Regions from separate parts of the Staphylococcus sp. AC872 genome, predicted to be linked through region 3. Evidence: riboswitches for the same ligand, from Rfam matches in the RefSeq annotation. Region 3 holds a riboswitch; each other region holds the start of a gene.
The links. A riboswitch is a leader RNA that binds a small molecule or an ion and turns the genes downstream of it on or off. The one in region 3 is predicted to bind S-adenosylmethionine.
Positions count from the first base shown of each region.

Region 1: linked by a shared signal. The riboswitch ahead of ACZ267_RS00775 (Na+/H+ antiporter NhaC family protein) and the one ahead of metK (methionine adenosyltransferase) in region 3 are both predicted to bind S-adenosylmethionine.
Region 2: linked by a shared signal. The riboswitch ahead of metX (homoserine O-acetyltransferase MetX) and the one ahead of metK (methionine adenosyltransferase) in region 3 are both predicted to bind S-adenosylmethionine.
Region 4: linked by a shared signal. The riboswitch ahead of ACZ267_RS08415 (methionine ABC transporter ATP-binding protein) and the one ahead of metK (methionine adenosyltransferase) in region 3 are both predicted to bind S-adenosylmethionine.

Region 1 covers NZ_CEEDKW010000001.1:133,169-138,608, reverse strand. The annotation lists gene hutI (imidazolonepropionase) at 1-881, shown strand, start outside; gene ACZ267_RS00790 (amidohydrolase) at 1,032-2,153, shown strand; gene ACZ267_RS00785 (SDR family oxidoreductase) at 2,244-3,125, shown strand; gene ACZ267_RS00780 (hypothetical protein) at 3,374-3,946, shown strand; SAM riboswitch class I at 4,000-4,097, shown strand; gene ACZ267_RS00775 (Na+/H+ antiporter NhaC family protein) at 4,174-5,440, shown strand, end outside.
Region 2 covers NZ_CEEDKW010000003.1:178,474-183,913, reverse strand. The annotation lists gene ACZ267_RS06655 (DHH family phosphoesterase) at 1-924, opposite strand, end outside; gene ACZ267_RS06650 (YybS family protein) at 939-1,877, opposite strand; gene metX (homoserine O-acetyltransferase MetX) at 2,015-2,980, opposite strand; SAM riboswitch class I at 3,046-3,151, opposite strand; gene ACZ267_RS06640 (AzlD domain-containing protein) at 3,254-3,583, opposite strand; gene ACZ267_RS06635 (AzlC family ABC transporter permease) at 3,580-4,272, opposite strand; gene serS (serine--tRNA ligase) at 4,604-5,440, opposite strand, start outside.
Region 3 covers NZ_CEEDKW010000006.1:76,709-82,148, reverse strand. The annotation lists gene pckA (phosphoenolpyruvate carboxykinase (ATP)) at 1-1,529, opposite strand, end outside; SAM riboswitch class I at 1,683-1,798, shown strand; gene metK (methionine adenosyltransferase) at 1,907-3,106, shown strand; gene ACZ267_RS10000 (NERD domain-containing protein) at 3,226-4,134, shown strand; gene ACZ267_RS09995 (aldo/keto reductase) at 4,287-5,123, shown strand; gene ACZ267_RS09990 (fluoride efflux transporter FluC) at 5,183-5,440, opposite strand, start outside.
Region 4 covers NZ_CEEDKW010000004.1:234,030-239,469, forward strand. The annotation lists gene ACZ267_RS08390 (thioredoxin family protein) at 1-80, opposite strand, end outside; gene ACZ267_RS08395 (arsenate reductase family protein) at 221-574, shown strand; gene gcvH (glycine cleavage system protein GcvH) at 750-1,130, shown strand; gene ACZ267_RS08405 (toprim domain-containing protein) at 1,439-1,825, shown strand; gene ACZ267_RS08410 (thioredoxin family protein) at 1,818-2,114, shown strand; SAM riboswitch class I at 2,172-2,274, shown strand; gene ACZ267_RS08415 (methionine ABC transporter ATP-binding protein) at 2,365-3,390, shown strand; partial or broken gene ACZ267_RS08420 (methionine ABC transporter permease) at 3,383-4,078, shown strand; gene ACZ267_RS08425 (MetQ/NlpA family ABC transporter substrate-binding protein) at 4,097-4,906, shown strand; gene ACZ267_RS08430 (CsbD family protein) at 5,322-5,440, shown strand, end outside.

The sequences.
Region 1 (5,440 bases), on a different contig from region 3:
GTGAAGAAGATTTATTTAAAAAAGCTGAACACGATTTACTAACAATGATTCAACATGGTGTTTTAGGCGTTGAAAGTAAAAGTGGTTATGGTTTAGATAAAGAAAATGAACTTAAACAATTAAGAGTGTCTAATCGTTTAGCAGAGAAATACGGTTTAGATATGAGACATACATTCTTAGGACCACATGCGGTTCCTGAAGAAGCAGAGTCTAATGAAGCGTTCTTAAATGAGATGATTGAGCTTTTACCAGAAGTAAAAGAATATGCAGACTTTGCAGATATCTTCTGTGAAACGGGTGTATTCTCAGTTGAAGAATCTAAACATTATATGCAAAAAGCGAAAGAGGCAGGATTTAAAGTTAAAATTCATGCTGATGAAATTGATCCACTTGGTGGTCTAGAGTTAGCTATTGACGAAAATGCAATTTCTGCTGATCACCTTGTTGCTTCAAGTGCAGAAGGTAAAGCAAAATTAAAAAATAGTGACACAGTAGCCGTATTATTACCAGCTACGACATTCTATCTAGATAAAAATGATTATGCAGATGCGAGAGGTATGCTAGATAATGATGGTGCTATCGCTATTGCAACAGACTATAACCCTGGTAGCAGTGTTACTAATAACTTACAATTAGCTATGGCCATTGCCGCATTGAAATTAAAATTATCACCAAATGAAGTTTGGAATGCGGTAACAGTTAATGCAGCAAAAGCTATTGATTTAGACGCAGGTACAATTAATGAAGGCGACAAAGCTAATATCGTTATTTGGAATGCGCCAAACCATGAATATATTCCTTATCACTTTGGTATCAACCATGCTCAAAAAGTGATTAAAGATGGTAGAGTAATTGTAGATAATGAATTTTCATTAGATTAAGACAAAGTGTTCATTGAAATGACCGTGCCGACATTGTCGGTACGGTTTTTTGTTTATAGTAAAAGGATCAGTGTATTTTTAGAAAAGTTTGACAATTATGTTACTATATATAGAAAAATAGTTTTTAGGTTGAAAGGGATGGAGATAACAATGACTGATTATACAGACTATGTGAATTGGCGACGAACATTTCACCAATTCCCTGAAATATCAGAGAAAGAATATGAAACTACACAACGACTTAAACGTATTTTAGAAGCACATGAGATAAAAATTTTAGATTTACCTTTAGATACAGGATTAGTTGCAGAAATAGGACAAGGGGACCAAATGATTGCGATTAGAACTGATATAGATGCGCTACCTATCAATGAGCAAGTCGAACATGAATTTACGTCAACCAATCAAGGTGTCATGCATGCATGTGGTCATGATATTCATATGGCAAGTATATTAGGCGTTGCAACACAATTGAAAGCCCAAGAGAATGAACTAAATGGTCGAGTGAGAATCATTTTCCAAGCGGCAGAAGAGCTAGGTCATGGAGCTAAAAAAGTAGTAGCTACAGGTGTATTAGACGGTGTAAAAGCAGTTTTAGGTTTCCATAATTATCCAACGATGGACATTGGTGACTTTGCAATTAAAAAAGGTCCTATTACATCTGCAGTAGACCGTTTCGAATTTGATATTAAAGGAAAAGGCGCGCATGCTGCTAAACCAGAACAAGGTAATGACCCAACGGTGGCTTTAGGTCAACTGATTAATAGTTTACAAACGATTGTTAGTAGAAATTTATCTGCATTTGATAATGCCGTTGTTACAATTGGTGAAATTTCATGTGGAAATACATGGAATGTCATTGCGGATCAAGCCTATGTACAAGGTACTGTCCGTTCATTTAAACCTGAGCATAGAGCGTATATCGAACAACGAATGAATGAAATTGCTGATGGTTTAGCACAAACATTTAATTTACAAGTTGATTGCCGATATACACGACTTCCTGGAACAGTGATTAATGATGATGAATTAACTGATATAGCGATAGAAGTAGCAGAAGATGTTGGTTATCATGTATCAATTATGGATTTACCATTAACAATTGGTGAAGACTTTTCTGGTTATACAGAAACGTATCCCGGCGTATTTGCATTCATAGGATCTAATAGTGAGTATGATCTACATCATCCTTTATTTGATCCTGATGAACGTATTTTAGAAAAAGTGCCGACATATTTTGTGACACTCACTAAACGTCTTCTGAATCAATAGTCTCCATAAATTGTATAAAGATAGTATGATTAACATCTGGATAACCTTGGGTATATGAGAACATATACAAATTGAGGAGATGAATTTGAAATGTCAGCACAAGATCCTAGAAATAAATTCAAATCAACAGACTATGAACAACAAGAGCAGCCACTTCCAGGCTTGCAAAGCCAATTAAAACCTGAACCAGATTGCGGTGAGACATCATACGTCGGACACGGTCGATTAAAAGGATATAAAATGTTAGTCACTGGTGGCGATTCTGCCATTGGACGCGCAGCAGCTATTGCTTATGCTAAAGAAGGCGCAGATGTTGCTATTAATTATCTTCCAAGTGAAGACAAAGACGCACAAGAAGTTAAACAAGTGATTGAAGAAGCGGGACAAAAAGCAGTGTTACTGCCTGGTGATATACGTGATGAACAATTTAACTATGACATGGTCGAAGAAGCACATCAACAACTTGGTGGGCTGGATAATGTGACATTAGTAGCTGGACATCAACAATACCATGACGATATACAAGGGTTTGATACACAATCATTTAAAGAGACATTTGAAACCAATGTATATCCTATATTTTGGACAGTACAAAAAGCGTTAGAATATTTACAACCAGGTGCATCAATTACAACAACATCATCTGTTCAAGGATATAATCCAAGTCCTATTTTACATGATTATGCCGCTTCGAAAGCTGCAATTATCTCATTAACAAAAAGTTTATCAGAAGAACTTGGCGCAAAAGGTATTCGTGTCAATTGTGTAGCCCCAGGACCATTTTGGTCACCATTACAAATTACTGGTGGACAACCACAACGAAATATTCCTGAATTTGGTAAGGAAACACCACTTGGCCGTGCAGGACAACCTGTTGAATTATCAGGAACATATGTCCTATTAGCATCTGAAGAATCAAGTTATACAACTGGACAAGTCTTCGGTGTGACAGGCGGTATTCAAATTAACTAATGAATATAAGTTGGTCGATAAAGTGTTAATACTTTATCGACTATTTTTTTGTGACAAATTATATGATAACTATATCCAATTTTATTATGAATTTGGAATAAAAATATGTTTAATGTAAAATAAAAATATAAAATTATTAACCTTTTTGAAGAATGAAATTTAATTAAAAAATACCCTATATATTTAAGGGATTGGCATTTTATACGAGGACATGCAAATTAAATCTTATATCTAAAGGAGGTTATGACATGGTGAAAGATAGGTTTATAAGGGTTGCTCCGTTCATAATAGGTATAATCGCTATAGTTATATTTTCGTTATTTACTAAAAATCAATGGTTTTTAATCATTTTAATACTTTTATTTGCTTTAACCAATGCATTAAAAAATCTGTATTTTGTTAATAAAAATATTAAAAATAATATCATATGGATTAATCAAACAATCGACCGGTTATTAGGTATTATTGCGGGGTGTTTGTATTTAGGTTATGCCGGAATAGTGCTAATATCACAATCCCATGTATGGATTGGTTTCTTAATCCTAATGGTAACTATGGCGTTTGTTTTTTATATAGAAACTAAATTACAAATTGATGATGATACACAAAGGAAAAATCATCGAGATTATAAAGTGATCTCTCAACAACGTGAACGACAATTTAAAATACTGATGATTAGTATGACGATCATTTCTATTATTTTAATGATTGTATCACTTTATTTAAAATGGTGGATCGTCTTTGGTATAGCTATTGCAATGTTATTCGTAGTTGCTGTTGCATTAATTATTTATGAAAAATATTTTACGACGAAGTTATAATTTATGATTGACGTCATAGGAATTATCTTGTAACGTAAACGTTAAATATGAATCACTTATCAAGAGAAGTGGAGGGACTGGCCCTATGAAGCTTCGGCAACATTGAATCATGTGCCAATTCCAGTAACCTGTCTAGGTTTGAAGATAAGGGGATAATCGTTGTAGATGGACCTCTTTTCTTTATCATAAGGAAAAGAGGTATTTTTTGTAAGGAAGTAGGTCTAATGATGAAAGAAACTAAAAAGGGTAATGCTTGGGCGTTATTTCCGTTATTATTATTTATGTTGTTATTTTTAGGTGTAGGTATCATCTCGGGTGATTTCACGACGATGCCGTTAAATGTTGCGATAACGATTACAGTAATCGTTGCTTTGTTGATGAATCGCAAAGAAAAATTTGCCACTAAAGTTGAAGTGTTTACTAAAGGTGCAGGTCATTCAAATATTATTTTAATGATGCTTATCTTTATTTTAGCAGGCGCATTTTCTACGACTACAGAGAAAATGGGTGGCGTGACTTCTACTGTAAATTTGGGATTGTCTCTCATCCCTGAAAATTTAATTATAGTAGGTTTATTTATCATTTGTATGTTTGTTTCTATTTCAATGGGAACATCAGTAGGCACAGTAGCAGCTATTGCACCAGTAGGATTTGGCTTTGCGCAAGCAACAGATGTCTCTGCAGCATTATCTATGGCTACAGTAGTTGGTGGCGCTATGTTTGGAGATAATCTTTCTATGATTTCTGATACTACGATAGCGGCTGTACGTACACAACATACGAAGATGAAAGATAAATTTAAAGTAAACTTTAGAATTGTTTTACCAGGTGCGATATTAACTATAGTTGTACTATTTTTCCTAACAAATGGTATTTCCATGGATCATTCTAAAAGTTATGATTTCCAATTAGTTAAAGTCATTCCATATCTATTGGTGTTGATTCTAGCGCTAGTTGGTGTCAATGTGATTATCGTTCTTATTGGTGGAACAGTTTTATCTGGAATCATTGGTCTTATTGATGGCTCATTTGGTTGGAAAGGATTACTAAGTGCTGTATCTAAAGGGATTATAGGTATGGAAGATATTGCGATGATTGCCCTATTAATTGGTGGTTTAGTAGGACTTATTCAACATAATGGCGGTATAGATTGGTTGTTAAATGTAGTTAGAGGGCGCGTGAAATCTAAACGTGGGGCTGAAATAGGTATTGCCAGTTTAGTTAGTGTAGCAGATATTGCAACAGCTAATAATACTATTTCAATCATTATGTCAGGACCATTAGCTAAAAATATAGCAGATGAATATGATGTTGATCCACGTAAATCAGCTAGTATTTTAGATATATTTGGTGGATGTTTCCAAGGCTTATTACCATATAGTCCTCAAGTTATTTCAGCTGCAGGAGTGGCTGGTATCTCACCATTCTTACTTGTACCTTATAGTATTTATCCAATCATGCTTGGAGTATGTGGGCTGATTGCTATTTTAATTG
Region 2 (5,440 bases), on a different contig from region 3:
ACCACCATAGAAGCGTACGTTGCCGTTCATGTTTTTAATTGCAACTTGGTCACCACCACGACCTAGCGCTAAGTCTAGACCTGATTGCGATAATTCACCTAAGTCAATAAGATTTTCAGTACCTTCACCGACACCAATACTTAATGTCAATTGTGCTCGGTAACCAACACTTTTCTCACGTAATTGACTTAAAATGTTGAAATTTGAATCTTCGATTTCTGCTAAAATCTTTTGATTTAAATAGGCTACGAATTGATCTGAATTATAACGTTTGAAATAAATATTATATTCTGATGCCCAACGACTAATTACACGTGTAACCATTGAGTTAATTTCAGAACGCTGTGTATCGTTCATGTTTTGCGTGATTTCATCGTAGTTATCTAAGAATAATGTTGCAATAATGGGTTTTGAATCTTCATATAGTTGGTTCGTTTGTACTTCATCTGTAATATCGAAGAAGTATAAGCAATGTTCATTGCTTGAATAACGTACTCTATAATGATAATTTTCATGTTCAATTTCTACTTCTTGAACTTTCTCCAATTGCTTTAAGATATTAGGAAATATTTCGTTTACCGATTCTGAAATAACATTAGTTGTTAAATGTTCAGACATAAATTGGTTAACCCATTCAATATGGTCGTTCTCATCTAACACAATCATCCCGATCGGTAAGTGTTTAATCGCCTTATTACTACTTGTTGTAATATGACCACTTAAACCATCCACATAACTGTCCATTTTCATAAAAGCTTGTCTTAGCAAGAACCCACTAGCAATAATCATTACTAGTAATATTCCTGCAGCTATGCCTGCCACGATTTGGTTAAATATAAACCAAACGACGACTAATGCTATAGCAGTCAGTACCATTATGATAAATGGTATGAGCAAAGCTTTTTTAGTGGATTGACGGTTCATTCTTCCACCTCTCATCACTTTTTATTATTATTGTTCATTAGTTGTTTTAAATTGATACATAAATCGATGACACCTAATAACCCTACAATATGAGTCATTGGTGTTAATAATGTCCCTATAACCATTAATATGATAGTTACTACATTCGGTAGTCGCTTCGCTTTTCCGAAGAAATGTATCACGCTCATACCTTGAATGTACATCACTAATGATAACACAACTTCAAAGTTTAATACGATACTCTGGAACGTACTTGGTTGGGTTGCAAACATGACACAAAGTAAATCAATAATATAGATTGTTAATAGCGTACGATTCATTTGCCAAGCGAATAATGGTTTGAATATTGGCGTAGCTACTTTGAATTTGCGCAAGATTGGAAATGTTATGATCAGATTAATTAAAACGAAAAGAAAAACGATAATAATGAGATAACTAGGGAGTTGGACCGTCATTTGGCGGATACTTTCTTCAAGCATCTGTCTGTAATCAGCATCTGCTCCACTTGTTAATAACATGTTATGAACGGTTTCTTTAACTGGGTTAACTAATGCGGCTGCTCTTGGGATTTTTTCAAATACTTGTAATAACATGAATCCTATCAATGTCATTAAACTTAGAGATACCGTTGTTACATATAAAATTCTTTCTTTTGTTGCTCTTTCCTTAAGTAATTGTCCAATGATTAAACTCGTTAAAATCACTAAAACCATCATACTTAAGACGAATGTATTACCTAATAATGTTGTAATTATAACTGTTACTAAGGCACTAATTCCAAATGACTGAATAGATTTGTTCCATAATACGACACCTGGGATTGTTGCAAATAAACATAAAATTAAGCCGAGAATAGGTAATACATGTGTTACTAAAGCGACTATCACTAATGCTAATGTACCTATAATAGTTGCTTTAGGTTGTATTTTTGAAAACACACACGCCACTCCCATACTTTTTTTGACTATAATTACCATTTTAACCTCTTTGAAAAAAATAAACAATAAAGTACTACTGGTATTTATGTCGGTCAATTCTAGCAGTACTTTAGAGTGAAATACAACTTATTTTATGATTATAAAAATAGTCATTATCGTCGAATATGTTTCGCATTTAAAAAGTGATATAAATTAGGTGCCCAATCTTCAAAGTTAAGTAAGAAACCATCGTGCCCCACATTATCTGGTACAAAAAAGTGTCGATGATATTTAAAACGTTGTCCTGCCGCTAATACTTGATCATCTGGATATAACAAATCATCTATGAATCCCATCGTTAATACCTTTGTGTCTAATGATTTAAACACTTTATCAACATCATCTCTGCCTCTATCAATATTATGACTATCTAAGACGTCCAGCAGTGTTAAATAACATGATAAATCAAAGGATTCTTTGAACTTGTTCCCTTGATGTTGTTGATAACTAACTACCTCTTCAGGTGTGAAGCGTTGATCATAACTTTTAGAAGATCGATAGGTTAAAAATCCTAATTGTCGAGCAATACTTAAACCTTCTTTACCTCCGATATGAATCGCTTGTCTAGCAATCTCATTAAAGGCACAACTGTACGATGAGGTTTTATCTGTAGCAGCAAGTATAACCGCTTTATCTACTTGGAATCGTCGATTATAAAGTAATTCGAGCGCTTGCATACCACCTAAACTCCCACCGATTAAAATATCTATTTTATTAAACCCTAATGCTTCTATCCCCTTCTCAAGTGCACGTACGATATCTCTTAATGTTAAATGATCTGGAAAATGTGGATCATTATGCTTTGAACTTGAACCAAATGGACTCCCTATGACGTTGAATGTTAAAAATTGATAATCATTGATAGGCATATAACCACCATCAATAATTTCACGCCACCAACCTGGATGTTCATCTGTACCATATGTAAGATGATTGCCAGTTAATGCATGGCAAACTAATGCTAATGGTTGTCCAGGATAACCTACATGTTCATATTTTAATTTTAAGTTTTGTATCGTTTCTCCAGACTCTGTCGTGAATTGGCCTAATTCTAATGTATCAACTGTATAATTCGACATATATGAATCCATCCTCCTTTAAATAAAAAAGCTTCTTACTCTATGAGAAGTAAGAAGCGGTTCAGTACTTATCATTCGAGTGCTCGTTGGTTTTAGCACCGTACTCGTATTCTTTATAGCCGGTTACTGAAGCGTCTATGGGCCAAGTCCCTCAACTTCTCTGAATAAGATTTTATGATTAAGTTTTGAATAAATATATTAATTATCTAAATTTTCTAACTACTTAAATTTTAACTAACTCTATCACGAAATTCAATATGTAGACCTTGATTTCTATAGAAAGAATCTCAATAGAGCGATAAATGCAATACCGCCTAAAATGGTCCAGGTTAGGCTTCTCGTATATATGGCTAATAATACAGTTGGTATTAATGCAATAATGAATGGCACATTGAGTGTATAGCCTACACTACCTTCATGTTGTTGAATAATACCGTCCAAGACAAGTGCTGTAAAAAGTGTGATAGGTATAAAGGATAACCATTGAATAATAACATCTGGTAGATTTACTCGTGAAATCATCATAAATGGAATCACTCTGACTAAAATCGTAACAATACCACATAGAATAATAATGATTAACATATGTTGATCTGTCATCATCTGTCCATCACCACCCCTAATGTAGATGCGACAACCGCAGATATTATAATCGCTACATACGAGGGCATAACAAAGCTTAACGTTAACATCATCACAATGACGCATAGAATCAGCACAAGATAAATGTTGATCTTAGACTTTTTAACAGATTCAAATTGAGCAATACCTAAAAATACAAACATAGCTGTAATCGCAAAATCTAATCCTAACATCTCTGGATTCGAAATATATTTGCCGAATATAGCACCAACTACACAAGAAAAGGTCCAAAACAAATATGCTGTGATGTTTAAACCATGCAACCAACGATCGTTAATTGGCTCACCTTTTAAATAAGGCGTGATGGCTACACCAAATGTTTCATCGGTTACTAAAGAACCAAGTCCAATTCGATTCCATAAACCATAAGACTTAAAATTGGGTGCTAACGTCATACTTAATAAAAACATACGTGAATTAACAATAAATGTTGTTAACACTATCGCTGTTATGGGTGTTCCAGCTATAACTAACGCACATATAATAAATTGCGCCGCACCAGCATAAATAATCAAACAAAGTAATATAATTTCTAATAAACTAAACTTTTGAGATGCAGCAACGATGCCAAATGAAATACCAACACCTGCATACCCTAATAATGTTGGAATGCATTCTTTAACACCTTGTATAAATGTGAGATGGGTCATCTTGTCTCCCCCTTTCTAGTTACAAACGCATTTACGTTTAAATAATAAACTCAAGTCTAATATACAATGATGAAAACGGCAATCACTTTAGACGTCGGTATGTGTTACGTCAGACAACCCTCACTTTTAAAATTCCGTCATCACAATATTTTAAATATGACAGAATTTTCTATAAATAGTTAGACTCCCCCCCCACTATTTTGCATCTAAATTTTACTTAATGTCCCTCCCCTACCCTCATACTTTAGGTTATTGACATAAAAAAATACGCGGCAATGATGGCTCTTCATTACCGCGCATTGTATAGCTAGTCATTCGCTAACAATCTAAATTATTTAGTTGGCTTTTGAATATGAGTTTTACCACCCATGAATGGTACTAAGGCTTCAGGGATAGTTACAGTACCATCTTCATTTTGGTAGTTCTCAACAATTGCTGCGAATGTACGACCTACAGCTAAACCACTACCATTTAACGTATGCGCTAATTCAGGTTTAGCTGCATTATCACGTTTGAAACGGATATTGGCACGTCGTGCTTGGAAGTCAGTACAGTTTGAACATGAACTGATTTCTTTGTAGTCGTTATAGCTTGGTAACCATACTTCTAAGTCGTATGTTTTACTAGCACTGAAACCAATGTCTCCAGTACATAAGATAACACGACGATATGGTAATCCTAATTCTTCTAAGATTGCTTCAGCGTTTGTAGTCATTTCTTCTAAAGCATCCCAAGAATCTTCAGGTTTTTCAAAGCGTACCATTTCAACTTTGTCGAATTGGTGTAAACGAATTAAACCTCTTGTATCTCTACCAGCTGAACCCGCTTCACTACGGAAACATGCAGATTGTCCAGTGAATTTTTCAGGTAAGACACCTGGTTGGATGATTTCATCACGATAGAAGTTTGTTAAAGGTACTTCAGCAGTTGGAATTGTATATAGTCCTTCTTTTTCTACTTTAAATAAATCTTCTTCGAATTTAGGTAATTGACCAGTACCATACATTGTATCAGCGTTAACTAATTGAGGTACCATCATTTCAGTGTAACCATGTTGTGTTGTATGTTTAGTAATCATGTAGTTCATTAATGCACGTTCTAATTGTGCACCGTCTCTTGTTAGATAAACGAAACGTGCGCCAGAAATTTTAGCGGCACGATCGAAGTC
Region 3 (5,440 bases):
TCTTCAAATCTTTGGATAAGATCATTTGCTTGTGCTTTATATTTTTCAGCGTCGCTCCAAGCATTGATAGGATTTAAGATTGTTTTTGGTACATCTTTAATTTCAACTGGAATATTTAAACCAAATGTTGAGTCTTTTGTAAACTCTGCATCTTTTAATTTCCCTGAGATAGCTTGGTTAACCATTTGACGCGTATAGTGTAAACTAATTCTTCTACCAACACCATATTTACCGCCAGTCCATCCAGTGTTAACTAAATAAACATCAACATCATGTTTATCAATTAATTCTCCTAAAAGATCTGCATAAACTGTAGGATGAAGTGGTAAGAAAGGTGCGCCGAAACAAGTAGAGAATGATGGTTCAGGTTCTGTTACACCACGTTCTGTACCTGCTAATTTAGACGTGAAACCACTTAAGAAATGATACATTGCTTGATCTTTATTTAATTTTGAAATTGGAGGAATCACTCCAAATGCATCTGCAGTTAAAAAGATAATCGTATTAGGATGTGCTGCTTTTGAAGGTAATACAATATTATCAATATGATGAATAGGATAAGCTGCTCTTGTATTTTCAGTGAATTTATTATCATCGAAATCAACAGTACCGTCTTCTTTAACGACTGTGTTTTCTAAGATAGTGCCGTATTCAATAGCATCATAAATTTGTGGCTCTTTTTCTTTTGAAAGATTGATTGCTTTTGCATAACAACCACCTTCAATGTTGAACACGCCATTTTTATTCCAACCATGTTCATCGTCACCGATTAATTTTCTTTCAGGATCAGCTGACAACGTTGTTTTACCTGTACCTGATAAACCAAAGAATAGTGCTACATCGCCTTTTTCTCCCACGTTAGCAGAGCAATGCATACTCATAATATCTTGCATAGGTAATAGGTAATTCATTACTGAAAAGATACCTTTTTTCATTTCCCCAGCATATTCTGTACCACCGATTAAAATCACTTTATGTTTAAATGACACAATGACAAACGTTTCAGTCTTCGTGCCATCAACTTCAGGATCAGCTTTGAAATGTGGTGCAGATACAATTGTAAAGTTAGGTTTGATTGATTTTGCTTCTTCTTTAGATTCAGGACGAATGAACATGTTATGTGCAAATAAATTATGCCATGCTAATTCGTTAATGACAGTTAATTTCAAACGTGAATCTTTATCACTACCTGCGTAACCATTAAAAACATATAATTCGTCTTTCTTGCCTAAGTAGTCTAATACTTTATTGTAAAGCTTTAAAAATGTTTCTTCATCGATAGGTTGATTGACGTCTCCCCAATCTACATTATCTCTATATGAAGGTTCAGTAACGATAAACTTATCCTTAGGTGAGCGGCCAGTGTATTTACCAGTGCTAGCATTAATAGCACCTAATTCAGTAAGTTCACCTTCATTATTATCTAATATTTTATTGTAAAGTTGAGTTGTTGATAGTTGAAACTTTGTTGATGGTTTTTCTAATAATTGTTTAATTTTAGTCGTTTCAGAGTATGTATCAATCGACATACTTAATCCCTCCAGATAGTTATAATGTAAGCCTTTACATTTCAATAGTATAACATATCAATTTAATTAATCCACCGTAAATTATTACTAAAATAACTTAAATCATAAATTGACATTAATTCTCTTATTAGGTAGTATTAATTTTAACGGATTCTCTTATCCTGAGTGGTGGAGGGACATGGACCCAATGAAACCCAGCAACCTCTTTTTACATATAAAAAGAAAGGTGCCAAACCGTTTGCAGACGTATAATGTCTGAACGATAAGAGCGAATGGACGTATAAGAGCCTTCACTCTATCTAGGTAGTAGTAGAAGGCTCTTTTATTTAGCTCAAATAAAAGAGAATTATCGTAATATATTTTAAAAGGAGCAAAACATGACTAACAATAAACGATTATTTACTTCAGAATCAGTAACTGAAGGACATCCAGATAAAATTGCTGATCAGGTATCTGATGCAATCTTAGACGAAATTCTTAAAGACGACCCTAATGCACGTGTGGCTTGTGAGACTACAGTGACAACTGGAATGGCATTAATTTCAGGTGAAATATCAACGACGACATATGTTGATATTCCGAAAGTTGTAAGAGAGACCATTAAAGAAATTGGTTATACACGTGCTAAATATGGTTACGATTCACAAACGATGGCCGTTTTAACTGCCATTGATGAACAATCACCAGATATCGCTCAAGGTGTTGATACAGCATTAGAATACCGTGATGATATTTCTGAAGAAGAAATTGAAGCAACTGGTGCAGGTGACCAAGGATTAATGTTTGGTTATGCTACAAACGAAACAGATACTTATATGCCGTTACCTATTTTCTTATCTCATCAATTAGCGAAACGTCTATCAGATGTACGTAAAGATGACATTATAGACTATTTACGTCCGGATGGTAAGGTTCAGGTCACTGTAGAATATGATGAAAATGATAAACCTAAACGTATTGATACTATTGTTGTGTCAACGCAACACGCTGAAGATAAATCTTTAGAAGAAATTCAAGAGGATATTAAAAAACATGTTATTTATCCAACTGTTCCAGAATCATTAATGGATGATAAGACAAAATTCTATATTAATCCTACAGGACGTTTTGTAATCGGTGGACCACAAGGGGATGCTGGATTAACAGGACGTAAAATTATCGTGGATACGTATGGTGGTTATGCACGCCATGGTGGTGGTTGCTTCAGTGGTAAGGATCCAACTAAAGTAGACCGTTCTGCTGCTTATGCTGCTAGATATGTAGCGAAGAATATTGTTGCTGCAGAATTAGCTGAACAATGTGAAGTCCAACTTGCATACGCAATAGGTGTAGCTGAACCAGTATCAATAGCTATAGATACCTTCGGAACAGGTAAAGTAACAGAGGCTGAATTAGTTGAAGCGGTTAGAGCAAACTTTGATTTAAGACCAGCTGGTATCATTAAAATGTTGGATTTAAAACAACCTATTTATAAACAAACCGCTGCATATGGTCATTTCGGACGTACTGACGTATTATTACCATGGGAAAAATTAGATAAAGTCAACGTTTTAAAAGATACGATTAACAAAGTTTAAACGAAATAACTTATGGGATGTTTGAAATATAATAAGATAAATTGCGACTAAATGTCGAAAATGTCATCATTATGTTTTATAATTAGTTGTATTGATCATATAAAAGGAGCGTTGATGTGATGAGTTTATCTTCACCTATTGGTATAGGGTTAATTGTTGCAGTAGTCATTGCATTTATCTTTTTTGTACTATTTTTAATTGCTTTAAATAGTAAGAAAAAGATTAAGCAACAAACAGAAGAAGAATACCAACAAAAAGAACAAAGTATAAAGGCATCTCATGAAGAAGCTTTAGAAAAAGAACGTATTGAGAATAAAAAGGCAGTTACGAAACAAAAAGAAGATTATGAAGCTACAGTAAATAGTAAAGAAAGAGAAATTGATGCATTAAAGCTATTCTCTAAAAACCATAGTGAATATGTAACTGATATGCGATTAATTGGTATTCGTGAGCGTTTAGTCAATGAAAAACGTATTCGTCCTGAAGATATGCATATCATGGCTAATATTTTCCTACCAACAAATGAATTAAATAAAATTGAAAGAATTAGTCATCTCGTTCTTACTCGTACTGGTTTATATATTATTGACTCTCAATTACTAAAAGGTCATGTATATAATGGGATTAGCGGTGCTCAGTTTTCTGAGTTACCAACTATGGAACAAGTATTTAATACGTTGGAATTAGATCAATCAACACCACAAACATTAGTACTTGATCAAAATAATGATCAAAAATCATTATCATTTATAAACTATTCAGACGAAATTCAACAAATACAGAATGTAGCAGGTGACTTACAAAGTAAATTAAATACAAAGTATACACCAACGTCTATTCTTTACTTTAATCCTAAAAATGATGGGGATGTTACTATTTCGAACTATGCTCAAAATAGTAATGTCAAAGTATTAGTTGGACCAGAACAACTTGATGAATTCTTTAACAAATTTGTATTCCATGGACGTATTCAATATAATGTCGACGATTTACAACAAATCATGGAACAAATTGAATCCTTTAATTAAATTTCAACTAAGCTAGTAGAGGTTTTAACTCTACTAGCTTTTTTAGTTTTGAGCACAGAAATTGAATTTTATATGACTTACGTTTAATCTAAGTTTGATTTACTTTCATAGGGTATAGAAATAATGAAATTGTATTTAAGGAGTGGGAATGTATGGACAATATTAAATTTTATAATGGACACACGATGCCGAAAGTTGGTCTAGGTACATTTAGAGTAGAAAATAATGATGATTGTACAAAAGCTGTTAAATACGCAATTGAAAATGGATATAGAAGTATCGATACAGCAAAGGTATATGGTAATGAAGAAAAAGTAGGCCAAGGTATTAAAGAAGGACTTGAATCCACTGGTTTAAAACGTGAGGATTTATTTATTACTTCAAAATTATGGTTAGAAGATTTTGGTAGAGAAAATGTTGAACAAGCTTATGAAAATAGTTTGAAAAGATTAGACTTAGATTATCTAGATTTATATTTAATGCATTGGCCAGGTACGAATGAAGCACTAATGATAGATACATGGCAAGGTATGGAAGATTTATATAAACAAGAGCGTGTTAAAAACATTGGAGTGAGTAACTTTAATGTAGATCATTTTGAAGCATTATTGGCTCAAGTATCTATTAAACCAGTCATCAATCAAGTTGAATTCCACCCATACTTAACTCAAAAAGAGTTAAGACAATATTTAGATGTTCAAAATATCGTGATGGAATCTTGGTCACCATTAATGAATGCTCAAATATTGGATGATGAAATAGTTAATCAGGTAGCACAAGAAGTTGGGCAAACGCCAGCACAAGTGATTATTAGATGGAACTATCAACATCAAGTAGTAACAATCCCTAAATCTGTGACACCACACCGTATAGATGAAAATCTAAATATATTAGATTTTGAATTGAATGATGACCAAATGAAAAAATTAGATAACCTTAATCAAAATAAAAGAATTGGACCTGATCCATCAGAATTTAATGGCCAATAAAAAAGACAAAACCACGTCCTCAAATTGAAAGGGGGGACGTGGTTTTAATATATCATCAACTATTGAAATAAATGATAAGCCCAATAACAACTTAAAAATGCGCCTACAAATTGCAAGAGTGTATAAATAATAAAAGGTATAGGCTTAAATTTAGGTGATACCATGCCTACAAGTTCATTAGATAAGGTTGAAAATGTTGTTAATCCGCCTAAAATACCTGTGATGAAGAATGAATTTATCCAATTGATGTGCAGTGATAATCCAGATACGGTGCCAATTAACACACATCCCATAATATTAACTATCAATGTACCCAC
Region 4 (5,440 bases), on a different contig from region 3:
CCTGCTTCGAATTTGACGATAACAGGTTGATCGTTTTGGACAGTGTCGTTAAATTGTTCAGTTGTTTTAATACTTTCCATTTATAAAAGCTCCTTTGAAAAAATTTAGTAAATTTATTATAACGGATGAAAATACTTAAATAAAAAAATAAGCTTAAAAAGTAGAGCGTTTTCTAAAATAACATGATATATTGGATTTAAGAGATAAAGGAGGCAAAGCGATGATTAAATTTTACCAATATGCAAATTGTACAACTTGCAAAAAAGCAGCAAAATTTTTAGATGAATACGGTGTGAGTTATGAACCAATTGATATTGTTCAACATACACCAACGAAAAATGAATTTAAAGAAATTGTTGATAAAACTGGTGTAGACACTAAAAAATTATTTAATACACACGGTGCCAAATATCGTGAATTAGATTTAAAAAATAAATTAGATGATTTATCAGACGAAGAACGTTTTGAATTACTTGCTTCAGATGGCATGTTAGTGAAAAGACCTTTAGCTATATTAGGTGATAAAATCACATTAGGTTTTAAAGAAGAAGAGTATAAAAATACTTGGTTATAATTGGATACCATTTCAAAATATAAAAAGTGAACTTTCATTTTAATAAAGTCATAAAAATACCAATTTACATCTTAAATCCGAATATTTAAAGGTTTAAAATTTTTAGATAATAGTTGATTGATAATTGTGGGTATGGCATCATTAAAATGTACTTAAAATTAGGAGGGGATTTATCGTGGCAGTACCAAACGAATTTAAATACTCTAAAGAACATGAATGGGTTAAAGTTGAAGGAAATGTAGCGACAATTGGTATTACTGAATATGCTCAAAACGAGTTAGGTGATATCGTATTCGTTGAATTACCTGAAACTGATGATGAATTAAACGAAGGCGACACTTTCGGTAGTGTTGAATCTGTAAAAACTGTATCTGAATTATATGCACCAATTACTGGTAAAGTAGTTGAAGTTAATGAAGAATTAGAAGATAGTCCTGAATTTGTAAACGAATCACCATACGAAAAAGCATGGATGGTTAAAGTAGAAATTAGTGACGAAAGCCAAATTGACGAATTATTATCAGCAGAACAATATTCAGAAATGATTGGCGAATAATATTTGCAAACTCCTCGATCTCGTATCAAGGAGTTTTTTTTAGTGTTTCTTAAATCTTTAGATTTTAGAAACACTTATGCCATTGCGAAAGCAGAGGCGAACCGAAGGAAGAATTTTATAGGCATGCGTACATATAATCTGATGAACTTAGATTTAAAAAGACATTGATGCTATTTGTAAAAAAGATATTAACAGTGTAATGAAATGGTTAATTCATTTTAAGTTTTTGTAGTATATGTTTTATAAATAGCATCTTCGTGGAATTAAATAGTGATAGCTAATTTTCGATTTTTAAAGGGTGAATACTTATGACTATTGTGAATAAAGTAATCATTGTTGAAGGTAAATCTGATAAAAAACGAGTGCAGCAAGTCATTGCAGAACCAGTAAGTATTATTTGTACGCATGGTACTATGAGTATAGATAAGATAGATGATATGATAGAATCACTTTATGGTAAACAAGTTTTCGTCTTAGCTGATTCAGATGACGAAGGGGATCGAATTAGAAAATGGTTCAAACGGTATTTAAGTGAGTCTGAACATATTTTTGTAGATAAAACATTTTGCGAAGTGGCCAATTGTCCTAAAAATTATTTAGCGCATGTACTTACCAAACATGGATTTAATTGCAAAAAAGAGAAATCCCTTATACCTAATTTAAAAACTGAAAGGTTAGTTTTAGTGAATGAGTAAATCAATCGAAATAGACGATGTGACTGAAAACTTTGGTGAAGATAAACATCTCATTTTCGGATATACGCCTACATGCGGTACATGTAAAGTGTCTGAAAGAATGTTGGATATTGCAAATGAAATTTTGAAACTTCCGGTTAAGAAAATTGATATGAACTTTCATCCAAAGTTTAGTGAAACACATCAAATTATGTCAGTACCAGTATTAATGTTAATGAATAAGGATAAAGAAGTAAAAAGATTGTATGCGTTTAGGTCTGTTCCTTATTTGTTAGAAAATTTAAAATAATTATTGACGAATCTCTACCGTGATGGTAGGATTAAATAAAATTAAATCATGCAAACACTCTTATCGAGAGAGGTGGAGGGATGTGCCCTACGAAGCCCGGCAACCGTCTTATATAGAAATGGTGCCAATTCACATAAAGGTAAACTTTAGAAGATGAGAGAAAGATATTTTAAAATGCTTTCTCAAACAGTCTAAAGTTTTGAGGAAGCATTTTTTAATTTGTATTAGTTATAAACAAGGAGGCATTAACGTGATTGAGTTAAAACAAATCGTGAAACGATATCATACGAAAAATAAAGACGTACTCGCTGTAGATCACGTTGATTTAAACATTCAATCCGGTTCCATTTTTGGGGTGATTGGTTTTTCTGGAGCAGGTAAGAGTACCTTAATTAGAATGTTTAATAATTTAGAAGCACCCACTTCTGGAGAAGTTATTATTGATGGAGATAGCATAAGTCAATTATCGAAGTCAGATTTACGTAAGAAGCGCCAAAAAGTAAGTATGATTTTCCAACATTTTAATTTACTATGGTCGAGAACTGTACTTAAAAATATTACATTCCCACTAGAAATTGCAGGATTATCTAGAGGAGAAGCAAAACGTAAGGCAAATGAATTAATAGAACTTGTAGGCTTGAAGGGACGAGAAAATGCTTATCCATCTGAGTTGTCTGGTGGACAGAAACAAAGAGTTGGTATTGCCAGAGCATTAGCCAATGATCCGACAGTATTGCTTTGTGATGAAGCTACAAGTGCACTTGATCCTCAAACTACAGATGAAATTTTAGACTTATTATTAAAAATACGTGAGCAACAAAATTTAACAATCGTGTTAATCACACATGAAATGCAAGTGATTCGCCGAATTTGTGATGAAGTCGCAGTTATGGAAAACGGACGCGTGATAGAACAAGGTCAAGTTAGCCAAGTATTTGAAAATCCACAACACGAAGTAACGAGACGATTTGTAAAAGATGATTTAAATGAGGATTTTGAGGAATCATTAGATGCGTTAGAACCATTAGATAACAATGCTTACATAGTTAGATTGAATTTTAACGGTGAAAATACGACTCAACCAATTGTATCGTACATTACAAAAACGCATCAGATTGACGTTAATATTTTAGAAGCTGACATTAAAAATACAAGAAATGGTACATTAGGATTTTTAGTTATCCATATACCTTTTATAAGTTCTGAAAATTTCGAAGATTTCAAATCTAATCTTAATGAGAAACATGTGAATGTGGAGGTGTTAAGACATGGGTAAGTCAGTTGGAGAAATACTCCAAGAAATGATTACAATGCCGAACGTCCAATGGCCAGAAGTTTGGCAAGCCATTGTTGAAACACTTTATATGACTGTCGTATCAACAATATTTGCTTTTATATTTGGATTGATTTTAGGTGTTTTATTATTTTTATCGGCTAAGAGTCATTCAAAAGTGGCAAGAATATTTTATTCAATCGTTTCATTTATCGTGAACCTATTTAGAGCGATACCGTTCATCATTTTAATCTTGTTATTAATACCATTTACAAGTGTCGTTTTAGGCACAATAAGTGGTCCAACAGGTGCACTACCTGCATTAATCATAGGTGCAGCGCCATTCTAGGCTAGATTAGTAGAAATTGCTTTCAAAGAGATAGATAAAGGGGTAATTGAGGCAGCGTGGTCTATGGGTGCTAATACTTGGACTGTAGTAAGAAAAGTATTACTACCTGAAGCAATGCCGGCGTTAGTATCAGGTTTAACAGTAACAGCAATTGCATTAGTGGGATCTACAGCAATTGCCGGAGTTATCGGTGCTGGTGGTTTAGGTAACTTAGCTTACTTAACAGGTTTCACTCGAAATCAAAAAGACGTTATTTTAGTTTCAACAGTTTTCATCTTAATCATTGTATTCATCATCCAATTTATTGGTGACTGGGTTACAAACAAAATTGATAAACGCTAAAGAAAAGGGGACAAATCAATGAAGAAAATTTTAGGTATTTTATTATTATTATCTTTAACTGTAGCATTAGCAGCATGTGGAGGTAAGGATGACGACAAGACAATTAAAGTAGGTGCTTCACCTGCACCTCACGCAGAAATTTTAGAAAAAGCAAAACCATTATTAGAGAAAAAAGGTTATAAATTAGATATTCAAACAATCAACGACTATACAACACCTAACAAATTATTAGATAAAGGTGAATTAGATGCCAACTTCTTCCAACATACACCTTATTTAAAAACTGAAAGTAAAGAAAAAGGATACAAAATTGAATCAGCTGGTGACGTAGAATTAGAACCAATGGCTGTCTACTCTAAAAAGTATAAAAGCTTAAAAGATTTACCTAAAGGTGCAACAGTATACGTTTCTAACAATCCTGCAGAACAAGGTCGTTTCCTTAAATTCTTCGTGGATGAAGGATTAATTAAAATTAAAAAAGGCGTTAAAATTGAAGACGCAAAATTCAGTGACATCACTGAAAACAAAAAAGACATCAAATTTAACAACAAACAATCAGCAGAATTCTTACCAAAAATCTATCAAAAACAAGATGCAGATGCAGTTATCATTAACTCAAATTATGCTATTGATCAAAAATTAAATCCTAAAAAAGACTCAATCGCTTATGAAAAAGCTAAAGATAATCCATATGCTAACTTAATCGCAGTTAAAGATGGACATAAAGACGATAAGAAAATTAAAGAATTAATGAAAGTTTTACGTTCAAAAGAAATTAAAGACTACATTAATAAAAAATATGATGGTGCTGTAGTGCCAGCAGAATAATTATAGAAATAGTAAAATCCTCAAGACAAAAGTGCTTGAGGATTTTTTATATTTATATCATTTGTATAATTTTTTTAATATCTAATAAGCTCATTTAAATAGGTTATAAAGTAACAAAATTAATGAAGCAATAAGTAGAAGTGTAGAAGGTAACATAGCATTATTATCAGGCTTAGTAAATTGATTTTTAATAATTAAAATCAAGGATATGAGTATTAATAATATTGCTACTATATGGACAATTATTGTAAACATTTAACCATCCCTTTTTTATAAGCGTAATATATTTGAAAGGCATTATTTTCATATTAGACCATCAATTAATATTAATTTTTTGAAAATAAATGTTTATATAGTATGAATAGTGGTATAAATTAAGCATAATAACTTACTAAATAAATACTAGGAGGAATTCATCATGGCTGAAGATAAATTCGAACAAGCAAAAGGTAATGTAAAAGAAACTGTAGGTAACGTAACTGATAACGAAAACCTTGAAAAAGAAGGTAAAGAAGATAAAGCTTCTGGTAAAGT